Regions from separate parts of the Afipia dichlorophenoxyacetatis genome, predicted to be linked through region 3. Evidence: predicted binding sites of a transcription regulator. Region 3 holds the regulator's gene; each other region holds the start of a gene.
What was found. Region 3 encodes LexA, which represses DNA repair genes until DNA is damaged. Its sites were predicted from a motif close to TGTTCNNNNTGTGTTCNG; they were not measured.

Region 1: the regulator LexA is predicted to act here: its motif matches at 9,307-9,324, upstream of recA (recombinase RecA).
Region 2: the regulator LexA is predicted to act here: its motif matches at 2,247-2,264, upstream of ACZ5C3_RS25065 (ribonuclease T2 family protein).

What each region holds. Positions count from the first base shown of each region.
Region 1 covers NZ_AP029250.1:4,399,387-4,409,871, forward strand. Annotated here, with positions in the region: gene ACZ5C3_RS20595 (glycerophosphodiester phosphodiesterase family protein) at 1-201, shown strand, start outside; gene alaS (alanine--tRNA ligase) at 212-2,869, opposite strand; glycine riboswitch at 3,077-3,166, shown strand; gene gcvT (glycine cleavage system aminomethyltransferase GcvT) at 3,302-4,462, shown strand; gene gcvH (glycine cleavage system protein GcvH) at 4,472-4,837, shown strand; gene gcvP (aminomethyl-transferring glycine dehydrogenase) at 5,010-7,874, shown strand; gene recA (recombinase RecA) at 8,096-9,184, opposite strand; gene ACZ5C3_RS20625 (hypothetical protein) at 9,415-9,567, opposite strand; gene ACZ5C3_RS20630 (hypothetical protein) at 9,760-9,915, shown strand; gene ACZ5C3_RS20635 (outer membrane protein) at 10,146-10,485, opposite strand, start outside.
Region 2 covers NZ_AP029250.1:5,344,833-5,355,317, forward strand. Annotated here, with positions in the region: gene ACZ5C3_RS25055 (cold-shock protein) at 1-115, opposite strand, end outside; gene ACZ5C3_RS25060 (23S rRNA (adenine(2030)-N(6))-methyltransferase RlmJ) at 389-1,252, opposite strand; gene ACZ5C3_RS25065 (ribonuclease T2 family protein) at 1,414-2,184, opposite strand; gene ACZ5C3_RS25070 (hypothetical protein) at 2,329-2,799, opposite strand; gene ACZ5C3_RS25075 (hypothetical protein) at 3,065-3,382, shown strand; gene ACZ5C3_RS25080 (DUF3617 domain-containing protein) at 3,453-3,953, shown strand; gene ACZ5C3_RS25085 (hypothetical protein) at 4,013-4,234, opposite strand; gene ACZ5C3_RS25090 (thioesterase family protein) at 4,335-4,700, opposite strand; gene ACZ5C3_RS25095 (2-hydroxymuconate tautomerase) at 4,748-4,942, opposite strand; gene hisS (histidine--tRNA ligase) at 5,152-6,684, opposite strand; gene aptA (omega-aminotransferase AptA) at 6,979-8,322, shown strand; gene ACZ5C3_RS25110 (EAL domain-containing protein) at 8,545-9,993, shown strand; gene ACZ5C3_RS25115 (TIGR01459 family HAD-type hydrolase) at 10,003-10,485, shown strand, end outside.
Region 3 covers NZ_AP029250.1:3,141,772-3,152,256, forward strand. Annotated here, with positions in the region: gene lpxB (lipid-A-disaccharide synthase) at 1-908, shown strand, start outside; gene gltA (citrate synthase) at 981-2,285, opposite strand; gene gltX (glutamate--tRNA ligase) at 2,476-3,894, opposite strand; gene ACZ5C3_RS14820 (glutamine--tRNA ligase/YqeY domain fusion protein) at 4,148-5,824, shown strand; gene ACZ5C3_RS14825 (ComEC/Rec2 family competence protein) at 5,953-8,208, shown strand; gene lexA (transcriptional repressor LexA) at 8,220-8,930, opposite strand; gene ACZ5C3_RS14835 (DedA family protein) at 9,197-9,823, opposite strand; gene ACZ5C3_RS14840 (class I SAM-dependent methyltransferase) at 9,820-10,413, opposite strand.

The sequences.
Region 1 (10,485 bases), 1.3 Mb from region 3:
GGCTGGCCGAACCTGTTCGTTGCGCGCATGAAGCGCGCGAGCTCCGATGTTTTCATCATGAGCCCGAATGAGGGCGAGCCGTTCTCGCGCGGGATCGACACCCGCGATGATCTTCGAAACGTGCCGAAGCCGTTTTCAGGAGGCATCTGGACCAACCGCATCGACCGGATCGCGCCGCTTCTCGCATCCGAGAAGCAGTAGCCCCCATCGATCAGCCGCCCATTGCGGTCTCGATCGCCTTCAAAGCAGCATCCGCCTTGGTACCATCGGGACCGCCAGCCTGCGCCATGTCAGGCTTTCCGCCACCGCCTTTGCCGCCAAGCACTTCGGATGCCTTGCGCACTAGGTCAACCGCTGAGAAGCGCTGCGTAAGATCCGCCGTCACACCGACGACCACACTCGCTTTGCCGTCCTCGCTCGTCGCAATCAATGCAACGACACCAGAACCGACTTCTTTCTTACCCTGATCGGCAAGACTCTTGAGGTCCTTGATCTCGATGCCCTGCACAGCGCGGCCGAGGAACTTCACATCACCAATGGTGCGGATGTCGGAGCCGGCACTGCCAGCGGACGCGCCGCCACCCATCGCGAGCTTCTTGCGCGCATCCGACAGATCACGCTCGAGCTTCTTGCGCTCCTCGATCAATGCAGCGACGCGCGCCGGCATATCTTCAAGCGTCGTCTTCAATTCGGCCGCGGCTGTCTTCGCAGTCTGAATGCTCGCATTTGCTGTCTGCCGCGCGATCTTGCCGGTCAGCGCTTCGATACGACGAACGCCGGACGCGACCGCGCTCTCACCGGAGATCGAAATCAAACCAATGTCACCTGTACGCTTGACGTGGGTGCCACCGCACAGTTCGACGGACCAACCAAGGGTGTTGCCTGAGCCTTTGCCCATGGACACCACGCGCACTTCGTCGCCGTACTTTTCACCGAATAACGCGCGCGCGCCGGAAGCACGCGCATCGTCCACCGCCATCGAACGTGTGACGACTTCGCCGTTCTCGATAACGATATCGTTGGCGATGTCCTCGATGCGGCGCAGCTCATCCGCGCTGATCGGCTTATTGTGTGCGAAGTCAAACCGCAGACGTTCGGGAGCAACCATCGAGCCACGCTGTGCGATGTGATCGCCAAGCACCTGGCGCAGTGCTTCGTGCAGAAGATGCGTTGCAGAGTGATTGGCGCGGATCGCGGACCGCCGCGCGTGGTCCACTTCAAGCTGCAACGCCATGCCGGGCTTCAGCGTTCCCTGCTCGACCGTGCCGAGATGCACGAACAGGTCGCCGCCCTTCTTCTGCGTATCCGTGACGCGAATGCGCACGCCCTCGCCGGTCAGCACGCCGGTGTCGCCGACCTGACCGCCGGACTCGCCGTAGAAGGGCGTCTGGTTCATCACAACAGCGCCGCTGTCGCCTGTCTTCAGGCTGTCGACTTCCGTACCGTCCTTCACAAGTGCAGTGACAACGCCTTCTGCGATCTCGGTGTCGTAACCGAGAAACTCAGTTGCTCCCAGCTTCTCGCGCAGCGGAAACCAGACCTTCTCGGTCGCAGTGTCGCCTGAGCCTGCCCACGCCGCGCGTGCCTTGGCGCGCTGCTGATCCATCGCATCGGTAAAGGATGCAATATCAACGCTGATGCCACGGTTACGCAGCGCATCCTGTGTCAGGTCGAGCGGAAAACCATAAGTGTCATAGAGCGTGAAGGCCGTTTCGCCGTCGAACATATCGCCCTTTTTCAGCGAACTGCTCTTCTCATCGAGAATCGTGAGGCCACGCTCGAGCGTCTTGCGGAAACGGGTTTCCTCGAGCTTCAGCGTTTCCTCAATGAGGTTCTCAGCGCGGACGAGTTCCGGGTAGGCTTGGCCCATCTCGCGCACCAGCGCCCAGACCAGGCGATACATCAGCGGCTCTTTGGCGCCGAGCAACTGGCCGTGGCGCATGGCACGGCGCATGATCCGGCGCAGCACGTAGCCGCGGCCTTCATTTGATGGCAGCACGCCATCGGAGATCAGGAACGACGATGCACGCAGATGGTCCGCGATCACGCGCAGTGACGCCTTTTGCGGGCCGTGCGGATCAGCGCCTGTCAATTCCGAGATCGCGCGGATGAGTGCGACGAACAGATCGATTTCGTAATTGTCGTGCTTGCCCTGAAGCACAGCGGCGATGCGCTCCAGACCCATGCCGGTGTCGATCGAAGGCTTCGGCAGTGGCACGCGGTTACCCGGCTCGATCTGGTCGAACTGCATGAACACGAGATTCCAGATCTCGATGAAGCGGTCGCCATCCTCATCCGGCGAACCGGGAGGACCACCGGGAATCTTGTCGCCATGGTCGAAGAAGATTTCCGACGACGGCCCGCAGGGGCCGGTATCGCCCATCTGCCAAAAGTTGTCCGAGGTCGCGATGCGGATGATCTTCGATTCAGGCAGGCCCGCGATTTTCTTCCAAAGACCGAATGCCTCGTCGTCTTCGTGATAAACGGTGACGAGCAAGCGGTCCTTCGGCAGGCCGTAGTCCTTGGTGATTAAATTCCAGGCAAGCTCGATGGCGCGCTCCTTGAAATAGTCGCCAAACGAGAAGTTGCCGAGCATCTCAAAGAAGGTGTGGTGGCGGGCGGTGTAACCGACGTTATCGAGATCATTATGCTTGCCGCCGGCCCGGACGCACTTTTGCGAGGTTGTGGCCCGCTGGTAGGGGCGATTCTCAAGCCCGGTGAATACGTTCTTGAATTGCACCATGCCCGCATTGGTGAACATCAATGTCGGGTCATTGCGTGGAACCAGCGGCGACGAAGGCACGATCTCGTGGCCATTCTTCGCAAAATAATTCAAATACGCCGATCTGATCTCGTTAACGCCGCTCATAATCGTCCAATCGCGCCTAAATACCGCCCGCGATCATGACGCGTGCAATGGGTGTCCCGCACTGCTTTTAGACGCGGGAATTTCGCATGTCCAGAAAGTGTGTCCCGGATCAGGGGGTTGCAGCAAGGGGCTGCAAGCGGCCGTTGATAGTTCGTTCAGCCGCGTTGACAGCCCCTCGAAACCGGTGTTCTCCTCACCATGTATTCGATACGTCGCGTCGGGAGAGACCGGCTTTGTGCCGGCGCCGAAGGAGCAACCGCCCCGGAAACTCTCAGGCAAAAGGACCGCGCGACGACCTAAAATCTGGAAAGAGATGCGGCCGGACATGTCCGGAGCGGCATCCGCCGACGGGATAATACTCTCAGGCGCAGCGACAGATGGGGCTTCGACAGAGTTTCGGGAACTGGTCCCGAATCCGTCTGGAGCCTCGTGATGCAAGCCGCCGAACGCGATCAATCCTCAGCCAATAGCCTCAAGCGCGTTCCACTGCACGACCTGCACGTGTCGCGTGGAGGCAAGATTGTCCCCTTCGCGGGCTATGAAATGCCGGTGCAATATGCGGCTGGCGTGCTGAAGGAACACCTCCACACCCGCACGTCTGCCGGCCTGTTCGACGTCTCCCACATGGGCCAGATCGCCCTTCGCCCGAAGTCCGGCAAGGTCGAAGACGCTGCCATCGCTCTCGAACGGCTGGTGCCGCAGGATATTCTGGGAGTTGCACCGGGCCGCCAGCGCTACGCGCAGTTCACCAACGACCAGGGCGGCATCCTTGACGATCTGATGGTGGCAAACTTTGGCGATCACCTGTTCTTGGTGGTCAATGCCGCCTGCAAGGCCGAAGACGAAGCGCACCTGCGCGCGCAGCTTTCCGATATCTGCGACATCACGCCATTGCCGAATCGTGCGCTGATTGCGCTGCAGGGACCGAAGGCGGTCGAGGTGCTGGCGAAACATTCACCCACCGTTGCAGCAATGCGCTTCATGGATGCCGGCCCGCATCGTGTGCTCGACATCGATTGTTTTGTTTCGCGGTCCGGTTACACCGGTGAGGACGGTTTCGAGATTTCGGTGCCTGCCGATCAGGCCGAGCGACTCGCAACAACACTGTTGGTTGATCCTGCTGTGCTGCCGATTGGGCTCGGTGCACGCGATAGTTTGCGGCTCGAAGCCGGGCTCTGTCTCTATGGTCATGACATCGACACCACCACGACGCCGGTCGAGGGCGCACTGGAGTGGTCGGTTCAGAAGAGCCGCCGCACCGGCGGCGCACGCGCCGGGGGTTTTCCCGGCGCGGATATCATCCTCAAGCAGTTCGAGAACGGCGCGGCACGACGCCGTGTCGGCCTGAAGGCGGAAGGCCGCGCACCGGTGCGTGAAAATGCGCCGCTTTTCGCCAATGAGACATCAACAGAAGCAATCGGCGTCGTCACCTCCGGCGGATTCGGCCCGAGCGTGAATGCACCGGTCGCGATGGGCTATGTACCCTCCACTTCCACTGCCGACGGCACCGTCATCTTCGCTGAAGTGCGTGGGCAGCGTCTGCCCATGCGCGTCGCCCCCATGCCTTTCGTTCCCAATGGTTACAAACGCTGAGGACTGTTCATGACCACACTTTTCACATCCGATCACGAATGGCTCCAGATCGAGGGGGATGTCGCCACCATCGGCATCACCGACTACGCACAAACCCAGCTCGGCGACGTGGTGTTCGTTGAACTGCCGAAGGTTGGCCGCTCGCTCAAGAAGGCGGAAGCTGCCGCCACTGTCGAGAGCGTGAAGGCCGCGTCGGACGTTTACGCGCCGGTCACCGGCGAGGTGATCGAGATCAACGATGCGCTCGTTGCCGATCCATCCCTTATCAACTCCGATCCCGGTAACGCCGCGTGGTTTTTCAAACTGCGCCTTGCCGACAAAAGCGAACTCGACGGCCTGATGGATGAGGCCGCCTACAAGGCCCACACGGCCTAGTGCGCTGGATTTAACGTTCGTACACCGTGGGCGGCGTGTCCTACAAACGAACGTTAAATTCCGAAGCGCACTAGCTTCATAGAGTTGCTAGTACCCTTCGCTTTCCGAAGTTCGCAAGGCGGGTGCTGCGACGTGTTACGAACTTCGGAAAGCGGGTACTAGGGAGATTGTCATGACCGCGCATCGCAAAGCCGCCGAGCCTGCTATCGATTTTGTACGGCGACATATTGGTCCCTCGCCGCGCGACATCGATGCCATGCTGGAGAGCGTGGGCGCCTCGAGCCTGAGCGCGCTGATGGGCGAAACTCTGCCGTCAACCATCCGCCAGAAGGCACCGCTCGATCTCGGAACACCGCTGAGCGAAACTGGTGCGCTCGCGCATATGCGCGATATCGCGGCACGCAATCAGGTGTTCACATCGCTTATCGGTCAAGGTTATTCCGGCACGATTCTCCCCGCGGTGATCCAGCGCAACATCCTGGAAAATCCTGCATGGTATACGGCCTATACACCGTACCAGCCGGAAATCAGCCAAGGCCGCCTGGAAGCGCTGTTCAACTTCCAAACCATGGTTTGTGATCTGACCGGCCTCGATGTGGCGAATGCGTCGCTGCTTGATGAAGGTACGGCAGCCGCAGAAGCGATGGCTCTGGCCGAACGCGCGTCGTCCGTGAAGACAAAAGCGTTCTTCGTCGATCATGAGGTCCATCCGCAGACGCTCGCGGTGCTACGCACCCGTGCCGAGCCGCTTGGCTGGTCGCTCATTGTCGGCGATCCTGCGCGCGATCTCGATAAGGCCGATGTGTTCGGTGCGTTGTTCCAGTATCCAGGCACGCATGGCGCATTGCGCGATCCGCGCGCGGCCATTGCTGCATTGAAGGCAAAAGGCGGCATCGCGGTTGTGGCCGCTGATCCGTTGGCGCTGACGCTAGTGGCGTCGCCCGGTGACCTCGGCGCTGACATCGCGGTCGGATCAACGCAGCGCTTTGGCGTGCCCATGGGATATGGCGGCCCGCACGCCGCCTATATGGCCGTCAAAGACGCACTGAAGCGCTCGCTCCCCGGACGCATCGTGGGGCTGTCAGTAGATTCACGTGGACAGCCGGCCTACCGGCTCGCCCTGCAAACACGCGAACAGCACATCCGCCGCGAGAAGGCGACCTCGAACATCTGCACCGCGCAGGTGCTGCTCGCGGTGATCGCGTCGATGTACGCGGTCTATCATGGTCCGGAAGGACTGACGCATATCGCCCGCACCGTGCACCGGCGCACATCAGTATTCGCTGCCGGATTGAAAAAACTCGGTTTTGAACCGCACGACGCGGCCTATTTCGATACCGTCACAGTGACCGTCAACGGCGACCGCCATGACATCATTGCGCGCGCCGCGCATGAGAAAGTTAATCTGCGGCTCAATGGGACGACGGTCAGCATCGCGCTGGACGAAACCACAACGCCTGACATCGTCGAAGCGGTATGGCGCGTATTCGGCAGCAAGCTGGCCTACACCGACGTCGAGGGCGAGGCACGCGAGGCGTTGCCCGCTGAGCTCAAGCGCACAAGCCCGTTCCTCACCCATCCGGTGTTCCACAGCCATCGCTCGGAAACCGAGCTACTGCGCTATATGCGCAAGCTCTCGGACCGAGATCTGGCGCTCGACCGCGCCATGATTCCACTTGGCTCGTGCACGATGAAGCTGAACGCCACCACCGAAATGATTCCGGTGACGTGGCCGGAGTTCGGTCATTTGCATCCGTTTGCACCCAAGGAGCAGGCCGCCGGCTATCACGCCATGTTCGCTCAGCTCGAAAAATGGCTGGTGGACATCACCGGTTATGATGCTGTGTCGCTGCAGCCGAATTCAGGCGCCCAGGGTGAATATGCCGGGCTGCTTGCCATTCGCGCCTATCATCAGTCCCGGGGCGAACCACATCGCACAGTCTGCCTCATTCCTTCGTCTGCCCACGGCACCAACCCGGCGTCGGCCAGCATGGTTGGTATGGATGTTGTCGTTGTCGCTTGTGACGCGCGCGGCGACGTGGATGTCGAAGACTTGCGCAAGAAGGCAGCACAACATGCCGACAACCTTGCCGCCGTGATGATCACCTACCCATCGACGCACGGAGTGTTCGAGGAACACATTCGCGAGATCTGCGACATCGTTCATGGTCATGGCGGACAGGTTTATCTCGACGGCGCCAATATGAACGCACAGGTCGGACTGGCCCGGCCAGGTGATTATGGTGCGGATGTGAGCCATCTGAATCTGCACAAGACCTTCTGTATTCCCCACGGCGGCGGCGGACCGGGCATGGGTCCGATCGGGGTCAAGGCGCATCTCGCCCCATTCCTGCCGGCAGACATAACTGGTGGCGACAAGGCGGCGGTCGGTCCTGTCAGCGCCGCGCCCTATGGGTCAGCGTCGATCCTGGTGATTTCCTACATCTATATTCTGATGATGGGCGGCGAAGGTCTGACACGTGCCACCGAGGTCGCCATCCTGAATGCGAATTACATTGCCAATCGGCTCGATTCCCATTTTCCGGTTCTCTATCGCAACGCCAAGGGACGCGTCGCGCATGAATGCATCGTCGATCCGCGTGGGCTAAAAACATCGAGCGGTGTGACTGTGGATGATATCGCCAAGCGCCTGATCGATTACGGCTTCCACGCGCCGACCATGAGCTTCCCTGTTCCGGGAACGTTGATGATCGAGCCTACGGAATCGGAAGCCAAGGCCGAGCTCGACCGCTTCTGCGACGCCATGATCGCGATCCGCCGCGAGATCGCGGATGTGGAGAGTGGCCGCTGGAGCATCGAGACGTCGCCATTGCGAAACGCCCCGCATACGGTGCACGACATCGCGGACGACAACTGGTCACGGCCCTACTCCCGTGCCGACGGCTGCTTCCCAGCCGGGACGTCGCGTAACGACAAGTACTGGAGTCCCGTCGGACGCGTGGACAATGTCTATGGCGACCGCAACCTGGTCTGCTCATGCCCACCGATCACGGACTACGCGCAAGCAGCGGAGTAATAAAACAAAACGGGTGCTGAGGACGTCGGCAACTCAACGTCCGCAACACCCGCTTGCTTCCGAAGGCATGATTGTGTCCCGAAAGGATTCCCGTCTTTCGGGATCATGCTCAAACTCAAGCTGCTACGAACTCAAGTCTCAGAATTTTATACTTTGCGTGTTTCTCGGGGCGAACCGGGACTCCAGGTCTTGCCCGAAGCTCCAGTTGCTCGGAAACGCTCTTACTCTTCGACGGGCTCTTCGCCCTCAGCGTCGCTTTCCGGCGATCCAGCCAAAATCTGTTCCGCGATCAGACCAGAGTTCTGACGGATCGAAGCTTCGATCTTCGCGGTCATCTCAGGGTTAGCCTTGAGGAACGCCTTCGAGTTTTCGCGACCCTGACCGAGGCGTTGGCTGTCATAAGAGAACCAAGCTCCAGACTTCTCGACTACGCCGGCCTTGACGCCGAGGTCGAGGATCTCGCCCATCTTGGAAACGCCTTCGCCGTACATGATGTCGAATTCGACCTGCTTGAACGGCGGCGCCAGCTTGTTTTTCACCACCTTGACGCGGGTCGAGTTGCCTACGACTTCGTCACGTTCCTTGATCTGACCGATGCGGCGAATGTCGAGACGAACCGAGGCATAGAACTTCAGCGCGTTGCCACCCGTGGTGGTTTCCGGCGAACCGTACATCACACCGATCTTCATGCGGATCTGGTTGATGAAGATCACCATGGTGTGGGATTTGTTGATGGAGGCGGTCAGCTTGCGCAGCGCCTGCGACATCAAGCGTGCCTGCAGACCAGGCAGTGCATCACCCATCTCACCTTCGAGTTCAGCGCGTGGCACCAGAGCCGCTACCGAGTCGATGATCAGCACGTCGACCGCGCCGGAACGAACCAGCGTATCTGCGATCTCGAGCGCCTGTTCGCCGTGGTCCGGCTGAGAGATCAGCAACTCATCGACATTGACACCGAGCTTGCGAGCATAAACCGGGTCGAGCGCATGCTCGGCGTCGATGAAGGCGCAGATACCGCCCTTCTTCTGAGCCTCCGCCACGCAATGCAGGGCCAGCGTGGTCTTGCCCGATGATTCCGGCCCGTAGATTTCAACAATGCGCCCCTTCGGGAGACCACCGACACCAAGCGCGATATCGAGCCCCAGCGAACCCGAGGAAATCACCTCGATATCCATGGAGCGATCGGACTTGCCGAGCTTCATCACGGACCCTTTGCCGAATTGACGCTCTATTTGTGAGAGCGCTGCGGACAGGGCTTTGCTTTTGTCCATGGACGATCCTTCAACGATACGCAGGGCGGCGGGGGCCATCAGTCTTCCTCCTTATGGACGGGATTCGCCGGCCGGACAAACAGGCTTCAAGTCAGGCTTCCCTGGGCGGCGGACCGGAATCAGGATCGATCCGATGGACTAAACGTACCCCATTTGTTCCTTGTTCGCAATATGTTCTTTTCTCGGGTGAAGAATTTTGGCCATGACGGAGGTTAACTTTCACTACGGCAGCGCTTCTCTTGAAGAGCTTAACTCGCGGTTAGATCTGACTAATCCGGCTTCCCAGCGTCGTCTTCATCGAGCAGCCGCGCAAGATCAGCCATCGTAGAGCGATCTTCACCATCGTGGGGATTATCAGGAGTGGTATCAGGTTCCGGGCTGAGCCAATGCCGCAAATAGTCCCACCATGCAGATAAACTCATGGCGCCCTCCCCTGCGTCTTCGATTACGACGCCGGACAGTGATCTTGGTTTCCAGCCGGGATCAAAAATATATGACTCGTCAGTGGCCAAAGGTGCGCGCTCCACCCGACATCACCCTTAGCCTTGGTGGCGCTCGTCGGTGACCGGAGAGACCTATGTGCTCCCGCATGTTTCGAACAGCGAAGCTTCTCTATGACCACCGTTCAATCTACGACCCAGACCGAACTGCAACGCCAGGCAGATGATGCTCGCAACGAGGCAAGCAATCTGCCTCCGTGCAAGAAGCGCGACACGCTTCTCGAAAAGGCGCGCGAACTTGTTTCATCGCAAATCTGGAAGGGTGGCTGAATTCTTCGGAACTGCAGCCGCCAAGCGGAAAATGAGCCGCACGATGAGTGCCGTCTTTCTGCGCGCGTCAAAATGCTGATGATATTTGCTGTCTGCATAATATCGTCGTCAACGACTGCGGAATTCCATAGCGAGCCGACATCGCATCTGCGAGCCAGATTTAAAAAAGGGCCCCATTTGCGGGGCCCTTTAGAGTTGAACTGGAGATTTCAGGCTCAGTCACTATTCCATCAGTATCTCGCCAGAACCGGGTTGCCCCAGTTGAAGCGATAGTTGAGGCCGACCTTCACGGTATGGAAATCGTCTCGATAGCTCAGGCCCGTGCCCGTATTAAATCCAAGCGTGGTAATGGTGGTATTGTCAAAGTTGAAATATTGATACTCCACCTTTGCCGACCAATTCGGCGAGAACATGTATTCGAGACCGCCGCCGACGGTGTAACCGGTGTCACTACGATCGACAAGGAACGTCGGATCGAAGACGGAGACCATGGTCAATCCGCTGTTATCACGGAATGCAACACCACCCTTGGCATAAAGCAGTCCCGGTCCCCATGAATAACCGAGCCGA
Region 2 (10,485 bases), 2.2 Mb from region 3:
CGGCACGCTCGACTGCCGTGATGTGCACAAACACATCGCGACCGCCGTCATCCGGCTTGATGAATCCATAACCACGTTCCGCATTGAAAAACTTGACCGTCCCCGTCATGGCCATCGGGAAACTCCTCCCCGCATTGCTCCGCCGTTGCGCTAACACGCAGCAGCCTGACCGGACATTCACCTGCCGGAAGGCATCGGCCTGGGAGCAGCCCGGAAAAACCGGAGTACGCTCGAAGCCTCGTCATTCCGCCGCCCCCATTTGCGGGCGCGGGACGTAAAGCCAGCCATCACATGAACAGCATAGTACGGTTCGTATCAGATTGACTACGACGCTTTTGTCCCGTTTTAAGCGCGCATCTCCGGGCATACCCAAAATGGGTGATGCCGGTCAGCCCCGAAGCGCGTCCACTCGGAAACGCCCCGCACCGCCTTGTCCCAACGGCTTTTCCAATTCGTGGAGAATCGCCTTCAATTCAGCAGCCAGCGTCCATGGCGGATTGACGATCAAGAGTCCGGTCGAGACCAGCCCCGAGTCCCCAGTTTGCGGTGCCACACTAAACTCCACGCGCAGGCATTTCGCGTCGCTTCCTGCCCCCGCATTCGCAATCTTCGCCACACGATCGGCGAGCGTCTCGACCGCGCGGCGCTCCTTGATCGGATACCACAGCATGTAAATACCGGTCGGCCACTTTCCGTGCGCCGCCGCAAACCCGTCAGCCAGCCGTGTAAATTCATCGCGGCTCTCAAACGGCGGATCGATCAACACCAGCCCGCGCCGTTCATTCGGCGGCACAAAAGCAGGCAAGGCCATCCAGCCATCGAGATCAACCACGCGCCCCTGAAGATCGTTATGCAAGGCGCGGATCAACTGCTTTCGTGCCTTCGGTTCAAGTTCGCAGGCGACGAGACGATCCTGTGGGCGCAGCAACGCCCGCGCGATCAACGGCGAGCCAGGGTAAGCGGTGAGATCACGTTGGGGATTGAAGGCGCGCACAATATCGAGATAGGGCGCAACAAGCGCCATCACGGCATCGGTCAATCGCGCCTGCATCAGCCGCGCGATACCCGTTCGCCATTCACCGCCGCGTTCGGCCTCCTCACTGGTGAGATCGTAAAGACCTGCTCCAGCATGGGTATCGATCACGCGAAACGCGGCAGGCTTCTCGTGCAGATAGGTCAGAATGCGAACCAGCACGATGTGCTTGATCACATCAGCGAAATTTCCGGCGTGAAAGGCATGGCGATAATTCATGCCACAACAGTTACGACATCAGCACGCGAAAGTAACGTCAGATGACAGGCTTTTGCGTTCCCACAGATAGCATCGGAGAACGTTGATCCAGTATCTCCGGACGAACCGCGAAATACTGGATCAAGGTACTGCACCAAAAGCAAAGTGAGTTGGAGCCGCGCCTAGCCGCCACGCACAGGCGGCATCACCACATTGTCGCGCCTGCAAGCGCGTCGATCGATTTCCTCGCAGGCGCGAAACTGCAGATCCTTGCTCATGCAGATGCGCACTTCGCTGAGGCGGCGGCTGTCACAGGTCACAGAGATTGCCGTACTGCTAAGGCCGGGATTGACCTTGATGAAGGCTTCCTCGATCGCGGCAGGAGCGACCGTGAGCGGATCCGAGAGATTCAGATATTCGGTTGGAATTTTCACCGCCGCACGAGCCTTGCGGATCGTTTCGAAATACGCGCGCGCACCAAGCCCGGAACACGTGCCGTGTTTGTCCCATTCGTTATAGATCAGCCCAGGCGCGGGCATGAGATCGAGCATCGACGTCATCAAGTTGCGCGCCAGTCGCGGTGCAGGCCTCTGGCAGTAATTCGGAAATCCACGCTCGTATTGCGGCCACAGCCCATGGACCACAAACGAATAGGGCCGCCCTTTGCACTGGGCTTGAACACCGCGGCTGGAATTACCCTGCTCTCCTGCGGCCTCGCAGAACGAGGGCGACCATGACAGGGACAACACGTAAAAATCGAATTCACCCGGCGCGTTCTGGCGATAATCCTGGGCTCGGGCGACGCCGCCGCCCGCCACACCCGCGAGGACCAGCCCCAGGGCTGCAATGGTCACCGGCCAAAGCACCGCCGACAAAGCCGCTCTGAGAAATCGCGGTATGGGAAGCCAGCGCCTGTCGTTATCCGCGGCATTGGCGGCCATTGATCCGGTCATTTTTGTACGCCCCCTACCTGTAAGCCTTGGTCGCAAGCCTAATCAGCCCCGGAACAATTTTCAAGAACATTTCAAGAACAAAAAAAATCGCCGCACCATGGATGGCGCGGCGACTGCGTGTCGTCAAAAATGCAGAGGATTAGCTTATGGCCTAGCGGCCTTGCAGGACGGGTTGTAGGCCCAGTTGCGGTCAAGACCGACCACACACCATTCGACCCCCGAATCGAACCCGGCGAAACCACCATCCTCGATCACGGAATAGTGTACCTGGCGCGCCCGGCCGTCATTCAGCATGGCGCTAGCGGAGCAGAAGCGGCGGGGAATGGTATCATTCGCCCATGGATGAAAAGCCGTCTCGCGCACATTCGCATAGCCGGTGATTTCGAGATTGGAATTCCAGAACTTGCTCTCTTTTTCCGCAAACTGCCGGGAGACCGTCTGGAGGGCCTGGTAGCAGTCGCCCACCACGCCATCGTAGCGCGGGCCGGACAGCCAGAAGCCCTTTTCGAAGATATTCGCTGCCTGTACAGGCTGGCTAAGTGTCATGAAACCGACAACAACGCCAAGAATGGCGGCGAGGCTAAATTTCCGGACTGTCGAGAAAAACTGGCGCATGGCGCATCCACTGAATGTTGTTGCGGCGGAAAGTGCCGCGAAGCCGTCATGGGGTCAAGTGCAGCGCGGCAACACTTGTCGGTCATCCCCTGTTGAACAGCGCTCGTGTTCTTTCCATGTCGGCCCGGTGGCCTTATGGTCCGTGCGCGTGTTGCGCAAAGCCGGGTGCCGGTTTTGTTGTCATATGACGCAACCGGTATTTGGGGCATGACGGCATGCCTGCCGTTTGCAGAAAGTGCTCGGGCAGATGCGATTGGAGAAGACGATGCGAACCATTGGATTGGCGATTTTGGCTGCGGCATGCGTGCTCACTGTGTCTGGTACGGCGCAGGCGCAGTCAGACTTATTCAGCTGGGTCGACAGGGTCCCTCCCTTCAAGGGCAACGACACCGGCGGCATCATTTCTTACTCGCTGTACCAGCAAGGCGTGGACATCAAGGGCCTTGCCGTCAATCACTGCGCTCAGTACGGCAAAGCCGTGAAGCTTACCGGTTCGGATGCGCGTTACGGCGGCTACATTTCCTTTTCATGCGTGTGGGTGCGCCCGGGCCATCTGAGCCATCCGCTGCGCGTTGCCTACTAAGTTTCCGGAGACCCCGGTGATGATACGAAAACAGATTCGCATCGCCGGGATCAGCGCCGCACTCTCGGCCATGTTTCTGACCGCGCTCGCACAGTCCACAACGGCAGAACCGTTCGAGATGCCGAACCGCAAGCCGGGTTTGTGGGAGATCACGGTCAACCTCGGCCCACAGATGCCGGCAATGGTCGTGCAGCAATGCACCGACGCCACAACCGACAAGGACATGGCCACATCATTCAGCCCGATGGCAAAAGAGATGTGCGCCAAACAGGACATGCAGAAGACGGCGACCGGGATGGTTGTCGACGCGACCTGCGCGGTCAACGGCATGACGTCGGTGTCGCATACCGAAATCAATGGCGACTTCAATTCGGCCTACACAGTGAAAGTGTCGTCGAAAAACACCGACGCCCCGGCGGGTGTCCCGGCTGAATCCGTCACGATGATGGAAGCCAAATGGGCCGGTGCCTGCAAGGCGGATCAAAAAGCCGGCGACATGATCATGCCCGGCGGCGTCAAGATCAATATCAAGGACATGCAGGCGCTGAAGGGCATGCTACCGAAGAAGTAGCAGCCGATGGGGAAGATGGTGACTAAACCCCGTCTGCCGCCAGCACTACTTCCCGATTTTTATTTCCCAATTTTCCACGGGTCGTACTTCTCTTTCGAGTCCGGCACCGTTTTCATCGCGGCCTTGGCCGCGGCTTCTTCCTTCGCCATGCGCTTCTGCTTGTCCGCGTCACCAGCCGACGTCTGCCCGCCGCCGCCGCGATGCTTGCCGCCACCGCCCATCTGGGCATAAGCCGGCACCGACACCAGCGTGATAGCGAGAGCGATCAATAACTTTCGCATAGAAAACCTCGTCCAAGCCGCGCAACCTCGGCGCACTATCGGAAGTTTCTACAATTACCGCCCGATCAAAGCGATCAGATATCCGTGAAATTGCGGATTTTTAACGCGCCCCCAGGCGCTTTTCGAACGCGGCGACATTCACCACCCCACGACGATGGGTGCCATCGCCGATCTTGCGGTCCCCATCCCAGGCTTCCACCTCGAACAGCACGCTCCTCGGATCGACCTGAACGACGCGCGCAGCGACACGCACTTGCTGCCCAACCGGCGTTGCCGCGAGATGCCGAACATTCACTTCCATGCCGACGCTCACATAGCCATCCGGCAGGTGCGCCGCGACAATATCTGTCGACGCCATCTCCATATGCAGGATCATGATTGGCGTAGCGTAGACGGCCGGCATGGTCGACAGAAAATGCGCCACCGTCATATCATGCGTGACGGTGACGATCTTTTCGCCGGTCATACCGACCGAAACGTGGTCAAGCACACCCGGACTGGTTTTGTCCGCACTCACTTCTTCTGTCGTTCGATGAAGGTTTTGCCACCTTTCATCTTATTGTTGAGCGCTGCTTCGTTGATCTGGATGACGACAGCTTCGGCATCGACGCCGAGGTTCTTCACCAGCGCCTGGGTGATGTCGAGCATCATACCCTTCTTCTGCTCGTCAGTACGGCCGGCTGCCAAATTGATCGTTACCTCGGGCATCATGTCCTCCAGTTGAATGCGGTTACTTCATGTGACCGCTTGAACGTAAAACTTCAGGTCATCGCGAAACTTGTCAACTCTCCTGCGCGCAACTCACTTCGGCGTGAGATTGGCGCGATCTTGATTTGCGCCTCGCGCAAAATCTGAACAGATCACGATTATGGGCGCCACGCATCGAATGGCATGGCACGTCATTGGTTTTCGGGCGGCTAATTCTTTGCCCAGCTGACATTATGTCGTGCGAGAACCTTACGTACTGCATCCACCAGTTCGCTTTCCTTCGCGGCGAATTGCGCCTCGGCCTGCTTCTGGCGATAGTCGTCGCGGTCGCTGGAGAGACCGGCAATCTCGGCGCCGAGGATCAAATCCTTGACCTGCACTTCGCCCTTCGCCTTCTCGTCACCGCCCTGAATGACGACGCAAGGGGAATTGCGCCTGTCGGCGTACTTGAACTGTACGCCCAGATTATTTTTCGGATTACCGAGATAAAGTTCAGCACGGATGCCCGCGTTGCGAAGCGTCGCAACGAATGCCTGATACTGCGCGATCTCGTTACGGTCCATGACCACCACGACGACCGGACCATGTTCGGGCGTCGTGTCAATCTTCCCCAGCAGCGTCAGCGCGGCTTGCAGACGTGATACGCCGATGGAAAACCCTGTCGCCGGCACCGGCTCACCACGGAAACGTGAAACGAGCCCATCATAGCGGCCACCGCCGCCCACCGAGCCGAAACGCACGGGGCGGCCCTTCTCGTCTTTTGTCTCGAGCAGCAGCTCAACCTCGTAGACCGGACCAGTGTAGTATTCGAGGCCGCGGACGACGGACGGATCAATCTTGATCCGGTCGGCATGATACCCGGCCGCTGTGATGAATTTTGCGATCTCGTCGAGTTCGGTGCGTCCCTGACGATAGGCTTCACTCTGGAACAGGAGCGAGGCGGGCGAGCGATCAGCCTCGGACTCGGCGAACTCCGCCTGGGCGCTGTCCGCATTGAGGCTTTCGAGCACAATCGCACTCTGCTCCGCGCTCAGGCCCGCACCTTTCGTAAAGTCACCGCTCTCGTCCTTGCGGCCTTCGCCAAGCAGCAGCTCCACCCCTTCGACACCCAGGCGATCGAGCTTGTCGATGGCCCGAAGGACCGTGAGACGCTTCCCGGCATTATCAGTTCCGCCAAGGCCGATGCTCTCCATCACGCCGTCAAGCACCTTGCGGTTATTGACCTTCACCACATAGGAGCCACGCGGAATCCCCAGTGCCTCCATGGTGTCGGCCGCCATCATGCACATCTCGGCATCGGCCGCAGGCGACGCACTGCCCACCGTGTCGGCATCGAACTGCATGAACTGACGGAAGCGGCCCGGACCCGGCTTCTCGTTGCGATAGACGTAGCCATGACGATAGCTGCGATAGGGCTTCGGCAGCGTATCGAAATTCTCGGCAACATAACGCGCCAGCGGCGCGGTCAGATCGTAACGCAGTGATATCCACTGCTCGTCGTCATCCTGAAACGAGAATACCCCCTCATTGGGCCGATCCTGGTCTGGCAGGAATTTGCCCAGAGCATCGGTGTATTCCATGGCCGGCGTTTCCACCGGCTCGAAGCCATAGCGCTCATAGACCTCGCGGATTTTCTCCACCATCTGCCGCGTGGCAGCGATTTCGGCCGGGGTGCGGTCCACCAGCCCGCGCGGCAGGCGAGCTTTCAATTTTTGCGGCTTTTTGGCTTTGTTTTCGGACATGGTGCTCGATGATTGCGGCGCCCTGCGCCGACCCTGAAAATTGATATCGGGTTATCAGCCGTGTGCCGGAGCGGCAAGCATCCCGGTATTTCTCTGGAGTCTCTCCATGAGATCAGCGTTGGACCGCTGATTTCCTAGGACGCCCTATATTCAACTTATAGTTGCGCAGAACTTCTATGCTGTTTTTGCATTTTGATCTGGCCCGATGTGATGCATCAACGCGTTTCGATCCTCGAAAGAAGCTGCTACGGTCCGCGCCGTGGCCACCCAAAAGTTCTTCGGAAGGAAGACCTCGTGAATATTCAGCACCCCCGCCCGACTGTCGCGACACCCAACGATCTTGACGCATTTTGGATGCCGTTCACCTCGAACCGCTCCTTCAAGCGCAAGCCGCGCATGCTCGCCGGTGCGAAGGATATGCACTATTTCACCACCGACGGTCGTAGCATCCTCGACGGCACCGCGGGCATGTGGTGCTCCAACGTGGGCCATGGCCGCGCCCCAATCACAGAGGCGATCGCAAAGCAGGCTGCGAACCTCGACTACGCGCCGCCCTTCCAGTTCGGCCATCCGCAGGCGTTCGAACTGGCGAGCCGCATCGCCGGTATCGCGCCGAAAGGCCTTGAGCACGTTTTCTTCTGCAACTCAGGCTCGGAGGCCGTCGATACAGCGCTGAAGATTGCGCTGGCCTATCACAATGGCCGCGGCGACGCAGGTCGGACCCGGCTGATTGGCCGCGAGCGCGGCTATCATGGCGTGGGCTTCGGCGGCATCTCCGTCGGCGGCATGGTCAACAACCGCAAGATGTTCGGCTCGCTGCTCACCGGCGTCGATCACCTGCCGACCACCTATGACCGCGAGAAGCAGGCTTTCAGCAAGGGCGAGCCGGAATATGGCGCTCACCTCGCCGATGAGCTGGAGCGCATTGTCGGCCTCCATGGCGCCAACACCGTCGCCTCCGTCATCGTCGAACCGATGGCCGGCTCGACCGGCGTGCTGCCCACACCGAAGGGCTACCTCAAGCGGCTCCGCGAGATCTGCGACAAGCATGGCATCCTGTTGATCTTCGACGAGGTCATCACGGGCTATGGCCGTCTCGGCTACGCTTTCGCTGCTGAACGGTACGGCGTGTTGCCGGACATGATCACATTCGCGAAGGGCATTACCAACGGTGCTGTGCCGATGGGTGGCGTGTTGATCCGCGACACCATTTATGACTCTTTCATGAAGGGCCCCGATCACGCGGTCGAGCTCTTCCATGGCTACACCTATTCTGCACACCCCTTGGCCTGCGCGGCAGGCCTTGCAACGCTCGATATCTATCGCGACGAGGGACTGTTCGAGCGTGCGAGGGCAATGGAGCCGAAGTGGGCTGACGCCGTGATGGAGCTGCGGAAAGAACCGAACGTCGTCGATATCCGCACGGTCGGCATCACTGCAGGCATCGATCTGGCACCGAAGAAGGATGCGCCGGGACTGCGGGGCTATGAAGCACTCGAAAGCGCCTTCCATGACCACGACCTGATGATCCGCATCGCTGGCGACACCATCGCGCTCACACCGCCGCTGATCGTCTCCGAGAGCCAAATCGGCGAGATCATGGACAAAGTCGCCAAGGTGATTCGCGCGGTCGCATAAAAACCCATCAGAAGCGCCTCAAATACGAAATGCCCAGCTGCAAAGCTGGGCATTTTGCATTGTTGGCAACAAACAAAGATGTGGATGATTGGAACACGATCGGCGTTAACCCGCAAAACCTCAACGACTGGAACCGAATTCGTTCCCGCACCGGGCAAATAAAATTTCGCGTCGAATCCAACTAGTGGTAAACATATGATGTACGAGGTTCAGGCGCACATCATGATTCGCATTTCGACGATTTTCATCGCCATCTGCATGGTGTTGATCGCTGCTTCGTTTGGCATGTTGCTCTACGGGGTCGCTGGCCTCAACGTCACCGAATCAGCCGTTGTGGCGCTCGCCGCCCTCACATTCCTGATCCTCTACAATGCTGTCTCGATGCGGTTGCGCGACCGCAGCGATGTCGGCGGCCAGATCGCGGACCTGTCCCGCGGCACGGCTGATCTTGCCCGTCAGGTCGGCGAGGTTGGTCGTCGCATAACCGCGATGGAAAGCCGTCTCATCGCAGCGGACACGAGCGGTCAGGAACGCATCAACACGGTCTCTAACGAGATCGGCGAGCTCGCTGCATTGATGAATGAGCTGGCAAGCTCCATCGCAGCTCATGAAGATATTCTGGCGAATGTGCCGCCCTCGAATGCGGCCAGGAGCTTCTCCTCACCGACGTCGGCATCGGACACTCCACGCGCCGAGATCACCAGACCGACCGAGACATCCAAGCCCGTCGAACCGTCCAAGCCGGCGAGCACACCGCCGGCACCAGCCAATGTCAACAATGCCCAGATGCTGGTGGCGGTCAAAAGTGCGATCGAGGCCAACCGTCTCGATATCTATCTCCAGCCGATGGTGACGCTGCCTCAGCGCAAGATTCGCTTCTACGAGGCCATGTCGCGCCTGCGCGACGACAAGGAACAGGTCCTCACCGCGGGCGATTTCATTGGCACCGCGGAAGCTGCCGGCCTTATGGGGCAGATCGATAACCTCGTGATGCTGCGTTGCGTGCAGGTGCTGCGACGGCTCATGGTCCGCAACAAGGATGTTGGCATCTTCTGCAACCTGTCCGCCGCGACCCTGAGCAACACATCCGCCTTCAATCAGTGCCGCGACTTCCTCGATGCCAATCGCGCGCTTGCGCCGTTCCTCATTCTTGAGTTCAAGCAGAACACCTTCCGCCATCTTGGACCGCTGGAAAGCGAACACCTGGCAACGCTGAAGCGCCTTGGTTATGGCTTCTCCATCGACAACGTCACCGACCTCCGAATCGATGGCCGTGACCTTGCCGACCGCGGCGTGCGCTTCATGAAGGTTCCGGCCAACCTGTTGCTCGATCAGAAGCAATTGTCATCCGCAGATATTCACGCGGCCGATCTGTCCAATCTGCTTGGCCGTTTTGGCATCGATCTCGTCGCGGAGCGAATTGAGGCTGAGCGTTCGGTCGTTGACCTGCTCGACTACGACGTTCGTTTCGGCCAGGGCTTCCTGTTCTCGCTGCCGCGCCCGCTGCGTCCGGAGGGAACCGCTCCGGACGTCGCCACGGAGACCACGCAATCATCCTCGCCAAAGAACGAGAAGGCTGGTACGGAAAAGGCCAGTGAGCCGGTCGCAGCAGACCATCCTCGTGTGACCGGCAACGCCGCGCTGGTGCGCCGCGCCTCTGCCCTCACTTGATTGGATTACATGACTGCACCTTCCGTCAGCACGTTGCGTTTCGTTGACCATCTGCAAGAACTCACCGCCAACACCGACGTCATCCTCAGCGACATCTGGGGCGTGATTCATGATGGGCTGAAGGGTTTTCCTGGCCCCTGCAAGACGCTGGAGACCTTTCGCAAACAGGGCGGTACGGTGATCATGATCACCAACGCCCCGCGGCCTGCAGATTCTGTGCAGCGCCAGTTGCGGAAGATGAACATCTCCGACGACACTTACGATGCCATCGTGTCGTCCGGCGATCTGGCGCGGAATTACGTTGCATCTCACCTGAACAAGTCGGTGTTTCAGATCGGCCCTGACCGCGACAACCCCATCTTCCGGGAGCTCGATGTCACCTTCTCTTCCCTTGAGGAGGCTGACTACATCGTCTGCACCGGACCGTTCAACGACGAGGTCGAAACCGCCGAAGATTACCGGGACATGATGATCCAGGCGCGCGCGCGAAAC
Region 3 (10,485 bases):
TGAAGGCACATCCCGATGTGTTGGTCATTATCGACAGCCCCGACTTTACCCATCGCGTGGCGCGGCGTGTCCGTGCCCGCGATCCGTCGATACCCATCGTCGACTATGTCTCGCCGACCGTTTGGGTTTGGCGGCCGCACCGCGCCAAGGCCATGCGCGCCTATGTCGATCGTTTGTTGGCGGTGCTGCCGTTCGAGCCGGAGGTTCACCGCAAACTCGACGGGCCGCCATGCACTTACGTTGGACATCCGCTGCTCGAGGATATCGGCGTCCTGCGGCCGGATCCGAACGAGCTGGCGCGCCGCTCTGCATCACCACCATTGCTGCTGGTCCTGCCGGGGAGCCGCCGCAGCGAGATCAAGCGCAACATGGTGGCATTCGGCGAAACGCTGCGATTGCTTCGCGGGCAGGACATCGCGTTTGAACCGGTCTTACCGACCGTGCCGCATCTGCTCGAAAGCGTTCGCCTTGCGGCCGCGGACTGGCCGATTCAGCCGAAGATCGTGGTCAACGACGACGACAAGAAAGCCGCATTTCGTTCGGCCCGTGCAGCCTTGGCGAAATCAGGCACTGTGACATTGGAGCTGGCGCTCGCCGGCGTGCCGATGGTGACGGCCTATCGGGTGACGCCGGTGGAAGCCTTTGTCGCGCGCCGCGTGATCCAGACGTCATCGGTTATTTTGGCGAACTTGATTATTGGCGAGAATGTCATTCCCGAATTTCTTCAGGAAGATTTTACGCCGGAGAATCTCTCCAAGGCCTTGAAGGATATCTTGAGCGATACACCAGCACGTCAGCGCCAGATCGATGCGTTCGCTCGTCTGGAAGACATTATGTCCACCGATGGCAAGCCTCCCAGCGAACTCGCGGCGGAAGGGGTGATCGCGTTTCTGCCACCGTCTTCTTGAAGCGATTGGATCCATCCAAAAAGAAAAGGCCGGTGCGATGCACCGGCCTTTTTATGTTGAGATAGGGATCGATTACTTGCGCTTGTCCGTCGGGACGTAGTCGCGGCGCGTTTCGCCCGAGTAGAGCTGGCGCGGACGACCAATCTTCTGCTGCGGGTCCTGGATCATTTCGCTCCACTGGCTGATCCAGCCGACGGTACGAGCGACGGCGAACAGCACGGTGAACATCGAAGTCGGGAAGCCCATCGCCTTCAGGGTGATGCCCGAATAGAAGTCGACGTTCGGATAGAGCTTGCGCTGGATGAAGTATTCGTCGTGCAGCGCGATCTTCTCGAGCTCCATGGCGACTTGCAGGAGAGGGTCGTTTCCGTGACCGGTTTCTGCCAGCACCTTGTGGCACATCTGCTGCATGATCTTCGCGCGCGGATCGTAGTTCTTGTACACGCGGTGGCCGAAGCCCATGAGGCGGACGTTGCTGTTCTTGTCCTTCACCTTGGCGATGAACTCAGGAATCTTGTCGACCGTGCCGATTTCCGCGAGCATCTGCAGCGCGGCTTCGTTGGCGCCACCGTGGGCAGGGCCCCAGAGGCAGGCAATACCGGCCGCGATACAGGCAAACGGATTGGCACCGGACGAGCCAGCGATACGGACCGTTGAAGTCGATGCGTTCTGCTCGTGGTCGGCGTGGAGGATGAAGATCTTGTCCAGCGCTTCCGCCATCACCGGGTTGATCTTGTATTCCTCGCATGGCACCGCGAAGCACATGTTGAGGAAGTTGGCTGCAAAGCCGAGCGAGTTCTTCGGATAAACGAAGGGCTGGCCGACGTTGTACTTGAAGGCCATCGCTGCGAGGGTCGGGATCTTCGCGATCATGCGCATGGACGCAATCATGCGCTGTGTCGGATCGGAGATGTCCGTGGAGTCGTTGTAGAACGCGGCGAGGGCGCCGACCGACGCGACCATGACGGCCATCGGGTGAGCGTCGCGGCGGAAGCCCTGGAAGAAGCGGGCCATCTGCTCGTGGACCATCGTGTGACGGGTCACGCGATTGTCGAAGTCTTCCTTCTGCTCCTTGGTCGGCAGCTCGCCGTACAGCAGCAGGTAGCAGGTTTCGAGGAAGTCACCCTTCTCGGCAAGCTGTTCGATCGGATAACCGCGATAGAGCAGGACGCCTTCGTCGCCGTCGATGTAGGTGATCTTCGACTCGCAGCTTCCCGTAGAGGTGAAGCCTGGGTCGTACGTGAACATTCCGGTCTGGGCGTAAAGCTTGCCGATGTCGATGACATCCGGCCCCACGGTGCCGCTCAAAATCGGGAAATCGACAGTCTTCCCTTCGACTGTCAGCGTTGCTTTCTTGGTGTTGGTTTTCGCGTCCATCGTGAAGTCCCCGATGAGAGTGTTGCGCAGGGCAGACAGGACCTGCAACACCATATGGCGACGCAGGCACTTTATGCCAGAATTGGCGCCCGAATGGGTAGCTTATTGCCGTGTGCGCTGCAAGATCGCCCGTACCCCGACCAAAGTTCGGGCAGCCCTGCGTTATCGTTTGGCCTTCGTTTATCGCCCTTTAAGCTTGGTCCTGTAGGCGATTCAGGCAGGTCTCCCGGCCAAGCACGCCGAGCACATCGAAAATGCCCGGAGAAGTGGTGCGACCCGTCAAAGCCACACGCAAAGGCTGGGCGATGGCGCCGAGTTTCAGGCCGTTTTGTTCCGCGAATTCGCGCATGGCGGCTTCAGTGGTCGTGGCATTCCATGGATCGACTTTTTCCAAGGCTTCGCGGAGCTTCACGATCAATTGACGCGTCTCAGTGGTTAGAACCGCGGCGGCCTTGGGCTCAAGCTGCAGCGGTCGATCGGCAAAGATAAAGTTCGCGCTGTCGATCAATTCCACCAGTGTCTTCGCGCGCTCCTTGAGGCCCGGCATGGCCTGCAGCAACTGGGCACGGGTCTGGTCGTTCAGCTTGGCCTGGATGGCCTCGCCGCCGGGGAGAAACTTCAGCACATCCTCAAAGCTCGCCACCAGCGCCTTGTCGTCGGCATGGCGGATGTAGTGGCCGTTCAGGTTCTCCAGTTTGGCAAAATCGAACCGCGCGGCGGAGCGCCCGATCGCGGGAAGGTCGAAGGCTTCGATCATTTCCTGCGTGGAGAAGATTTCCTGGTCGCCGTGGCTCCAGCCCAACCTGACGAGATAGTTGCGCAGTGCTTCCGGCAGGTAGCCCATCGCGCGGTAGGCATCGACGCCGAGGGCGCCGTGGCGCTTGGAGAGCTTCGATCCATCGGGACCATGGATCAGCGGAATGTGGGACATCGAAGGGACATCCCAGCCCATGGCATCGTAGATGTGCTTCTGGCGTGCGGCATTGATGAGGTGATCGTCACCGCGGATAACATGCGTGACGCCCATGTCATGGTCGTCGACCACAACGGCGAGCATGTAGGTCGGGGTTCCGTCGGAGCGCAGCAACACGAGGTCGTCGAAATTCTCGTTCTGCCAGACCACGCGTCCCTGCACCTGATCCTCAATCACGGTCTCGCCGCTCTGGGGAGCTTTGAGGCGGATCACCGGTTTGACGTCGGCGGGAGCCTCAGACGCAGCGCGGTCGCGCCAGCGGCCGTCGTAGCGCATCGGGCGGCCCTCGGCCTTGGCAGCAGCCCGCATCTCCTCGAGCTCCTGCTGGCTGGCATAGCAGTAATAGGCATTGCCTGCCGCGAGCAGCTGTTCGGCAACCTCGCGGTGCCGCGCGGCGCGCGCAAACTGATAGATCGTCTCGCCATCCCAATCGATGCCGAGCCATTTCAAACCGTCGAGAATGGCGCCGATGGCGGCCTCGGTCGAGCGCTCCCGGTCAGTGTCCTCGATCCGGAGCAGCATCTTGCCGCCACGGCCGCGCGAATAGAGCCAGTTGAACAAGGCTGTTCTGGCACCTCCGATATGCAGGAATCCGGTCGGAGAGGGCGCGAAGCGGGTGACGACGGGTTGGGTCATGGATTGGTCAATCGGCCTTTCAGGAGAGTTTTGCGGGCGTGTATCACAATGGCAGAAATCTGCCACGAGAATGGTGGCTTATACCGAAATCGCGCTGCCTACTTAAGCCATGACGAAGCCCGGAACCGTGGTCCGGCACTTGGCGCGGCACTCTAGATTTGGCACATAGACCCTCGTGTGTCCTTTCGAATCCGAAGGCCGCAGCATGGTGAGGCGCACTTCGGATTCAGGACATTCGCTTGAAAGGTAAACAATGACTGACGAATCGGTGCTGGACGAGGGCCGCGATTTCATCCGCGACATCGTCGCTGCGGATCTTGCTGCTGGAAAACATACCGGTGTGGTGACGCGGTTTCCGCCGGAGCCGAACGGCTATCTGCATCTCGGCCACGCCAAATCGATCTTCCTGAACTTCGGCCTCGCCCAAGAGTTCGGCGGACGCTGCCACCTGCGGTTCGACGACACCAATCCGGCCAAGGAAGAGCAGGAATATATCGACGCGATCGAACGCGATGTACGGTGGCTGGGCTTCGACTGGGGCAAGCACCTCTATTACGCATCCGACTATTTCGAGCAGCTCTACGCCTGGGCGCAGGATCTGATCCGCGCCGGCAAGGCCTATGTGGACGACCAGTCCCAGGCTGAAATCCGGCTGACCCGTGGCACGCTCACCGAGCCTGGCCAGAACGGCCCGTTCCGAGACCGCTCGGTCGATGAGAACCTCGATCTGTTCGCGCGGATGCGCGCCGGCGAGTTTCCGAACGGCACGCGCGTGCTGCGCGCCAAGATCGATATGACGTCGGGCAACATCAACATGCGCGACCCGGTGCTGTATCGCATCCTGCACGCGCATCATCCGCGCACCGGCCGTGCCTGGAATATCTATCCGAGCTACGATTTCGCCCACGGCCAGTCGGATGCCATCGAGAACATCACGCATTCGATCTGTACGCTGGAGTTTGCCGATCACCGACCGCTTTACGACTGGTTCCTGGATAACCTTCCGGTGCCGTCACATCCGCGCCAATACGAGTTCGCGCGCCTCAACGTCACTCATACCTTGCTGTCGAAGCGTGTGCTGACGCAGCTGGTGCGAGACGGTCATGTCTCCGGCTGGGATGATCCCCGCATGCCGACGCTGGCAGGTCTGCGCCGACGTGGCGTGCCGGCCGAAGCGCTCCGCGAATTCGTCAAACGCATCGGTGTGGCCAAGGCCAACAGCACCGTCGACATCGGCATGTTCGACTTTGCCATTCGCGAGACCCTTAACAAGACAGCGCAGCGCCGTATGGCCGTGCTGAAGCCGGTGAAGGTCGTGATCGAGAACTATCCTGAGGGGCAGTCGGAAGTGCTTGAGGCGATCAATCATCCCGACGATGCGTCGTTGGGTGTGCGCCAGATTCCGTTCGGTCGCGAGCTCTACATTGAGCAAGACGACTTCATGGAGAATCCGCCGAAGAAGTTCTTCCGCCTCTCGCCCGGCCGCGAAGTGCGGTTGCGTTACGCTTATTTCATCACCTGCAAAGAGGTGATCAAGGACGCGAGCGGCAATGTTGTCGAGCTGCGTTGTACGTATGATCCGGCAACCCGCGGCGGCAATGCACCTGACGGCCGCAAGGTGAAGGCAACGATCCACTGGGTCAGCGCAGCCGAGGCTATGCCCGCCGAAGTGCGACTCTATAACCTCCTGTTTTCGGCGCCGCAGCCGGATGCCTCGAACTTTGCCGAGCAGATCAATCCGGAGTCGCTGGAAGTGCTCACCGGATGCATGGTCGAACCGGCGCTTGCGGAGGGCAATGATCCCGCTCCAATGCAGTTCGAGCGGCAGGGCTATTTCTGTCGCGATCGCGACTCCACGCCGGGCAAGCTGGTGTTCAATCGCACGGTGGGCCTGCGCGACACCTGGGCCAAGGTCGCTTCGGAAGGTTAGCAGAGCCACGGCACTAACGGATTCCGCATCCGTTCACGGTTTCTGTCGCCCCATCCTCGGGTAGCATCCCCTGAGGAATGTGTGGGTAGGGTGGCGTGGCGTCCGGGTTGGATCAGAAGGATCGGCGCATGCAAGGCCGGGTCATCACCTGGCCTGCGCACAATCCGGCATTGCCCGGTGCGGCGCGTTCTTTTGGCATCGATCTCTGGACGAACATCGGATCGGTTCTGCGCACGTGGCTTGGTGCGGAGGCGGGGCCGGGGCGGCTGTTGCCGTGGGTGCCGGTCGCATTCGGTGCGGGCATCGCGGCCTACTTTGCCGCCGAGCGGGAGCCGGTCGCGTGGGTCACTGTTATCGTCGCCGTTGCGCTCTGTGTGAGTGCGTTTGTGGCGCGGAAGCATCGCGCCTTTCCAGTGGTCGTGCTGGTTGCAGCGGTTGCTACCGGCTTTGCCACAGCCACAGTGAGGACCGTGCGCGTCGCGCACACCGTCCTTGCGGCGCCTGCGTTCTCTGTCGCCATCAAGGGATTTGTCGAAACCCACGAGGAACGCGAGCGCACGGATCGTTTCATTCTGCGCGTGGAGGAGATGGACGCGGCGCGCAACCAGACCAAGCTCGAGCGTGTGCGGCTGTCGGTCAAGAAAGGCACCGCGCCCGCCGTCGGCAGCTTTGTCGAACTGAAGGCGCGATTGATGCCGCCCATGTCCCCGGCGCGGCCAGGTTCTTACGACTTTGGCCGCGACATCTATTTCCAGGGCATCGGCGCATCGGGCTTCGTCATGGGTGCGATCAAGACGGTGGAGCCGCCGCGCGCGGGCGGAATTTATCTCCGATACGTGACCGCGATGCAGGACATGCGCGATGCCATCGATAGCCGGATACGTACCGTCCTGAGCGGAGACGCGCGCGCCATCGCCACTGCACTTCTGACAGGGCGGCGTGATGCCATTTCCGGTCCTGTCAACGATGCGATGTTCATCTCCGGGCTGGGACATGTGTTGTCGATTTCCGGCTATCACATGGCGGTTGTGGCCGGCGTCGTGTTCTTCGCCGTGCGTGCGCTGCTCGCGCTGTTTCCATCGTTGACCGTCTCGTTTCCTATCAAGAAATGGTCTGCGGCCGCGGCGCTGATTGCCGCTGCATTCTATCTGCTCTTGTCGGGCGCTGAAGTTGCCACACAACGATCGTTCTTCATGACGGCGGTGGTACTGATCGCGATCATGGTCGATCGCCGAGCCGTGACGTTTCGGACGCTCGCTGTCGCCGCGATGATCGTGCTCATTGCGGCGCCCGAAGCCCTTGTTCATCCAAGCTTTCAAATGTCTTTCGCCGCGACCCTCGGTCTTGTCGCACTGGTGCAGATCGGCATGCCGAAGCTTTTCTCGGCGGCGGATAATTCACGCGTTGCACGTGCCGCGCTATGGGGTGGGCGCGAGGTGATGGTGCTGGCCTTGGCGTCGTTCATCGCCGGACTTGCGACGATGCCTTACGCGGCATTCCATTTTCACCGCATCACGCCCTATGGCGTGCTGGCAAATCTCGCAGCGATGCCCGTGGTGTCGGCATTGGTCATGCCTGCCGGATTGCTTGGCCTGATCGCCATGCCATTCGGGTTTGACGGCGTGTTCTGGCGGCTCATGGACTTTGGCATCGGCTGGATGATTACCGTGTCGCAGTGGGTGGCCGCACTTCCCGGTGCCATCGGCCGCATGGCGGCATTCGGGACCGGACCGTTGCTGGTCATGAGCGCCGGCATCATCATGATGGGATTGCTGCGGTCGCCCTTGCGCTGGGCTGGAGCAGCACTTGTGGTACTCGCGTCCGTCAGTGCTGTGATGGCGCCGCGGCCGGATATCCTTGTCTCGAACGATGGTCATACTGTCGGTGTTCGTGGCAAAGATGGACAGCTCCATCTCATGCAAACCCGCAAGGATGCCTTCCTCGTCCGCGAGTGGCTGACGGCGGATGCCGACGCGCGAACCGCAGGCGAGTCCTCGACCGCGGAGGGCGTGTCGTGCGACGAAGCCGGTTGCGTCGTTCAAACGGGTGAGGGTGCCTTTGTTGCTCTGACTAAGTCACCGGAGGCTTTCGCAGATGATTGTGCGCGGGCGGCCGTCATTGTGACCACGCGGCAGGCGCCGCAGGACTGCAAGGCGCTGGTGCTCGATCGGAACATTCTGCAACGGCAGGGACCGCTTGCGCTCCAAAGAACGCAAAACGGTTTCAGCATCACTGCTGCAAAACCGCGCGGCACAGATCGCCCGTGGTCGCCTGCGGTGCCAGAGGTTGAATCAGACACTCAAGCCCCTTCAAGGCCAACATCAGGACGGCCTACGTCTGTCGACGCCACTCCGGCCGAGAGTGATCTGCGGCCGGACGACTGACGCCATCCAGCTCAGTATTTCCGGTAAAGCCCGATCAGCTTGCCCTGGATGCGCACTCGGTTCGGCGGAAGGATGCGCACCTCGTAGGCCGCATTCGCTGGCTCCAGCGCGATCGACGCGCCACGGCGCCGGAACCGCTTGAGCGTGGCTTCTTCTTCATCGATCAGCGCCACGACGATGTCACCGGTATCCGCGCTTTCGTTGCGTTGGATGAGCACGGTGTCGCCGTCGAGAATGCCTGCTTCCACCATGGAGTCTCCGCGAACTTCCAGCGCATAGTGTTCGCCGGTGCCAAGCATGTCGGGCGGAACGCTGATGGTATGGCTGCGGGTCTGTAGCGCCTCAATGGGCGTACCTGCTGCGATACGGCCCATGACGGGCACAGCCACCGGAAAGTTCGTGTCGTCTTCGCCGCTCGATGGGGTGCTGGTGCGGACCTTGCCGAGGTTGCCCTCGATGACGCTGGGCGTGAAGCCGCGTCGTGCGCCGCCGCCGCCATTGGCGCCCAGTTCAGGAAGCTTGATGACTTCAATGGCGCGGGCGCGATTGGCGAGGCGCCGGATGAAGCCTCGCTCTTCCAGCGCCGTGATCAGGCGATGGATGCCCGACTTGGAACGCAGATCCAGCGCATCCTTCATTTCGTCGAAGGAGGGAGGAACCCCGGCCTCTTTCAGCCGCTCATTGATGAACCGCAAAAGCTCATACTGTTTGCGCGTCAGCATCTGAATGCTCCCCAAATATCCCGTGATCGGAGTGGCTCGTTGTTCTTCATTTCAAGCGAGTCACTCGAAACAAATCATGAACGAACACTATATGTTCCATATGTGTTCTGCAATCGTTAATTTTAGGTCAACGAAGTAAAGAACCCATCTTACAAGGGACATTGTGGAGGTGCTGAACCGCCTTTGGCGGCAGTGATGGGCAGAATCGCCCGCAGGACACCGGGAGATTCGCGGCCCGCCGGTTCACGCGTCTATACGCGAGTCGCTTACGCGGATGCTGAAGTATTCCTTGTTGTGCGGAACACGCGCCAAATGAAAAGGACAAGGAACTCCAGAACAACGAGAGCTGTCATCAATAGAAATGCCGAGGAGGCCGCAACATCGGAGCCTTGTCCTTGCAGGACGTAGCCCGCGATCAACAGCGGCCCGCTCCAGGCAAGGCTGCCGATCAGAATGGCGATGGTGAAGTGCGTGATCGCAAGATTGATCACGCCTGCTGGGATCGACAGATAGACACGTACCGCAGGAATGGTTTGCCCGACAACCGTGACCCAGAAGTGATTGCGGCGATAGGCGTCCGCCATACGCGGATAGAAATCAGGTTTCAAGAAAAGATAACGACCGAAGCGCGCGACGAAAGATTCGCTGCGCTTTGCTCCCAGGGCGAAGCCGAGGCCATACCAACACAGCGAGCCAATCGTCGAACCGATCGCGGCTGCGGCAACGGTCGTCGTCAAATCACCATGTCCCAGCGCGACCGCCATGCCGAGCAATACAAACACAAGATACGATGGGATGACCGGAAAGATCTTTTCCGCGATGGCTATTCCCACAATGCCGACAGGGCCGGCAGCGACCATAAACGATACGAATGCGTGAGGGTCCATCGTCATGAGCCCTGCGCCAATTTGGAAGGTTTGCGGCGGGTGATGCGATAGACCGAGGCGGGCGGAACGTTGAGAAACACGCGGCCCAAGCACGTTGCTTTGAGGCCAAGGCGATTGAGAAGCGGCTTGGGGATCGGGCACTGCATGCCATACGTGAATTGATAGTACGCACCGCCGGGCTTCAGATTACTGAAGGCACCGGTAAGAATGGCCATGACCTTCTTCGGAGACATGTTGAGAAGCGGCAGCCCGCTGACGACGGCGCCGAAGGTTTGATCTTTGAACAGATCGTGCGAGATGATCCACGAGGCATCCATCCAGAGCACGCGTGCTCGCGGAAAGCGCATTTGAAGCAGCCTCATGAAATCGGAGCCGTATTCGATCAGCGTCAGATCGGATTCTTCCACGCCACGTTCGAGCAGGGCGTCGGTGAAAATACCAGTCCCGGGACCAAGCTCGAGAACTGGTCCGGATGCAGCAGTAATTTCACTCGTGATGAGGTTTGCGAGATTGGGACCAGATGGAGCGATCGCTCCTACAGTCCGGGGATTCGAGGCCAGCGCGCGGAAGAAGAGAAGGACATCGCGTGTCGTCATGTCGGAGAATCATCCATCCAGTCAGAGCGAAATGCCGAGATCGGCATGGCGCAATGTGTGAGGGATGGACGT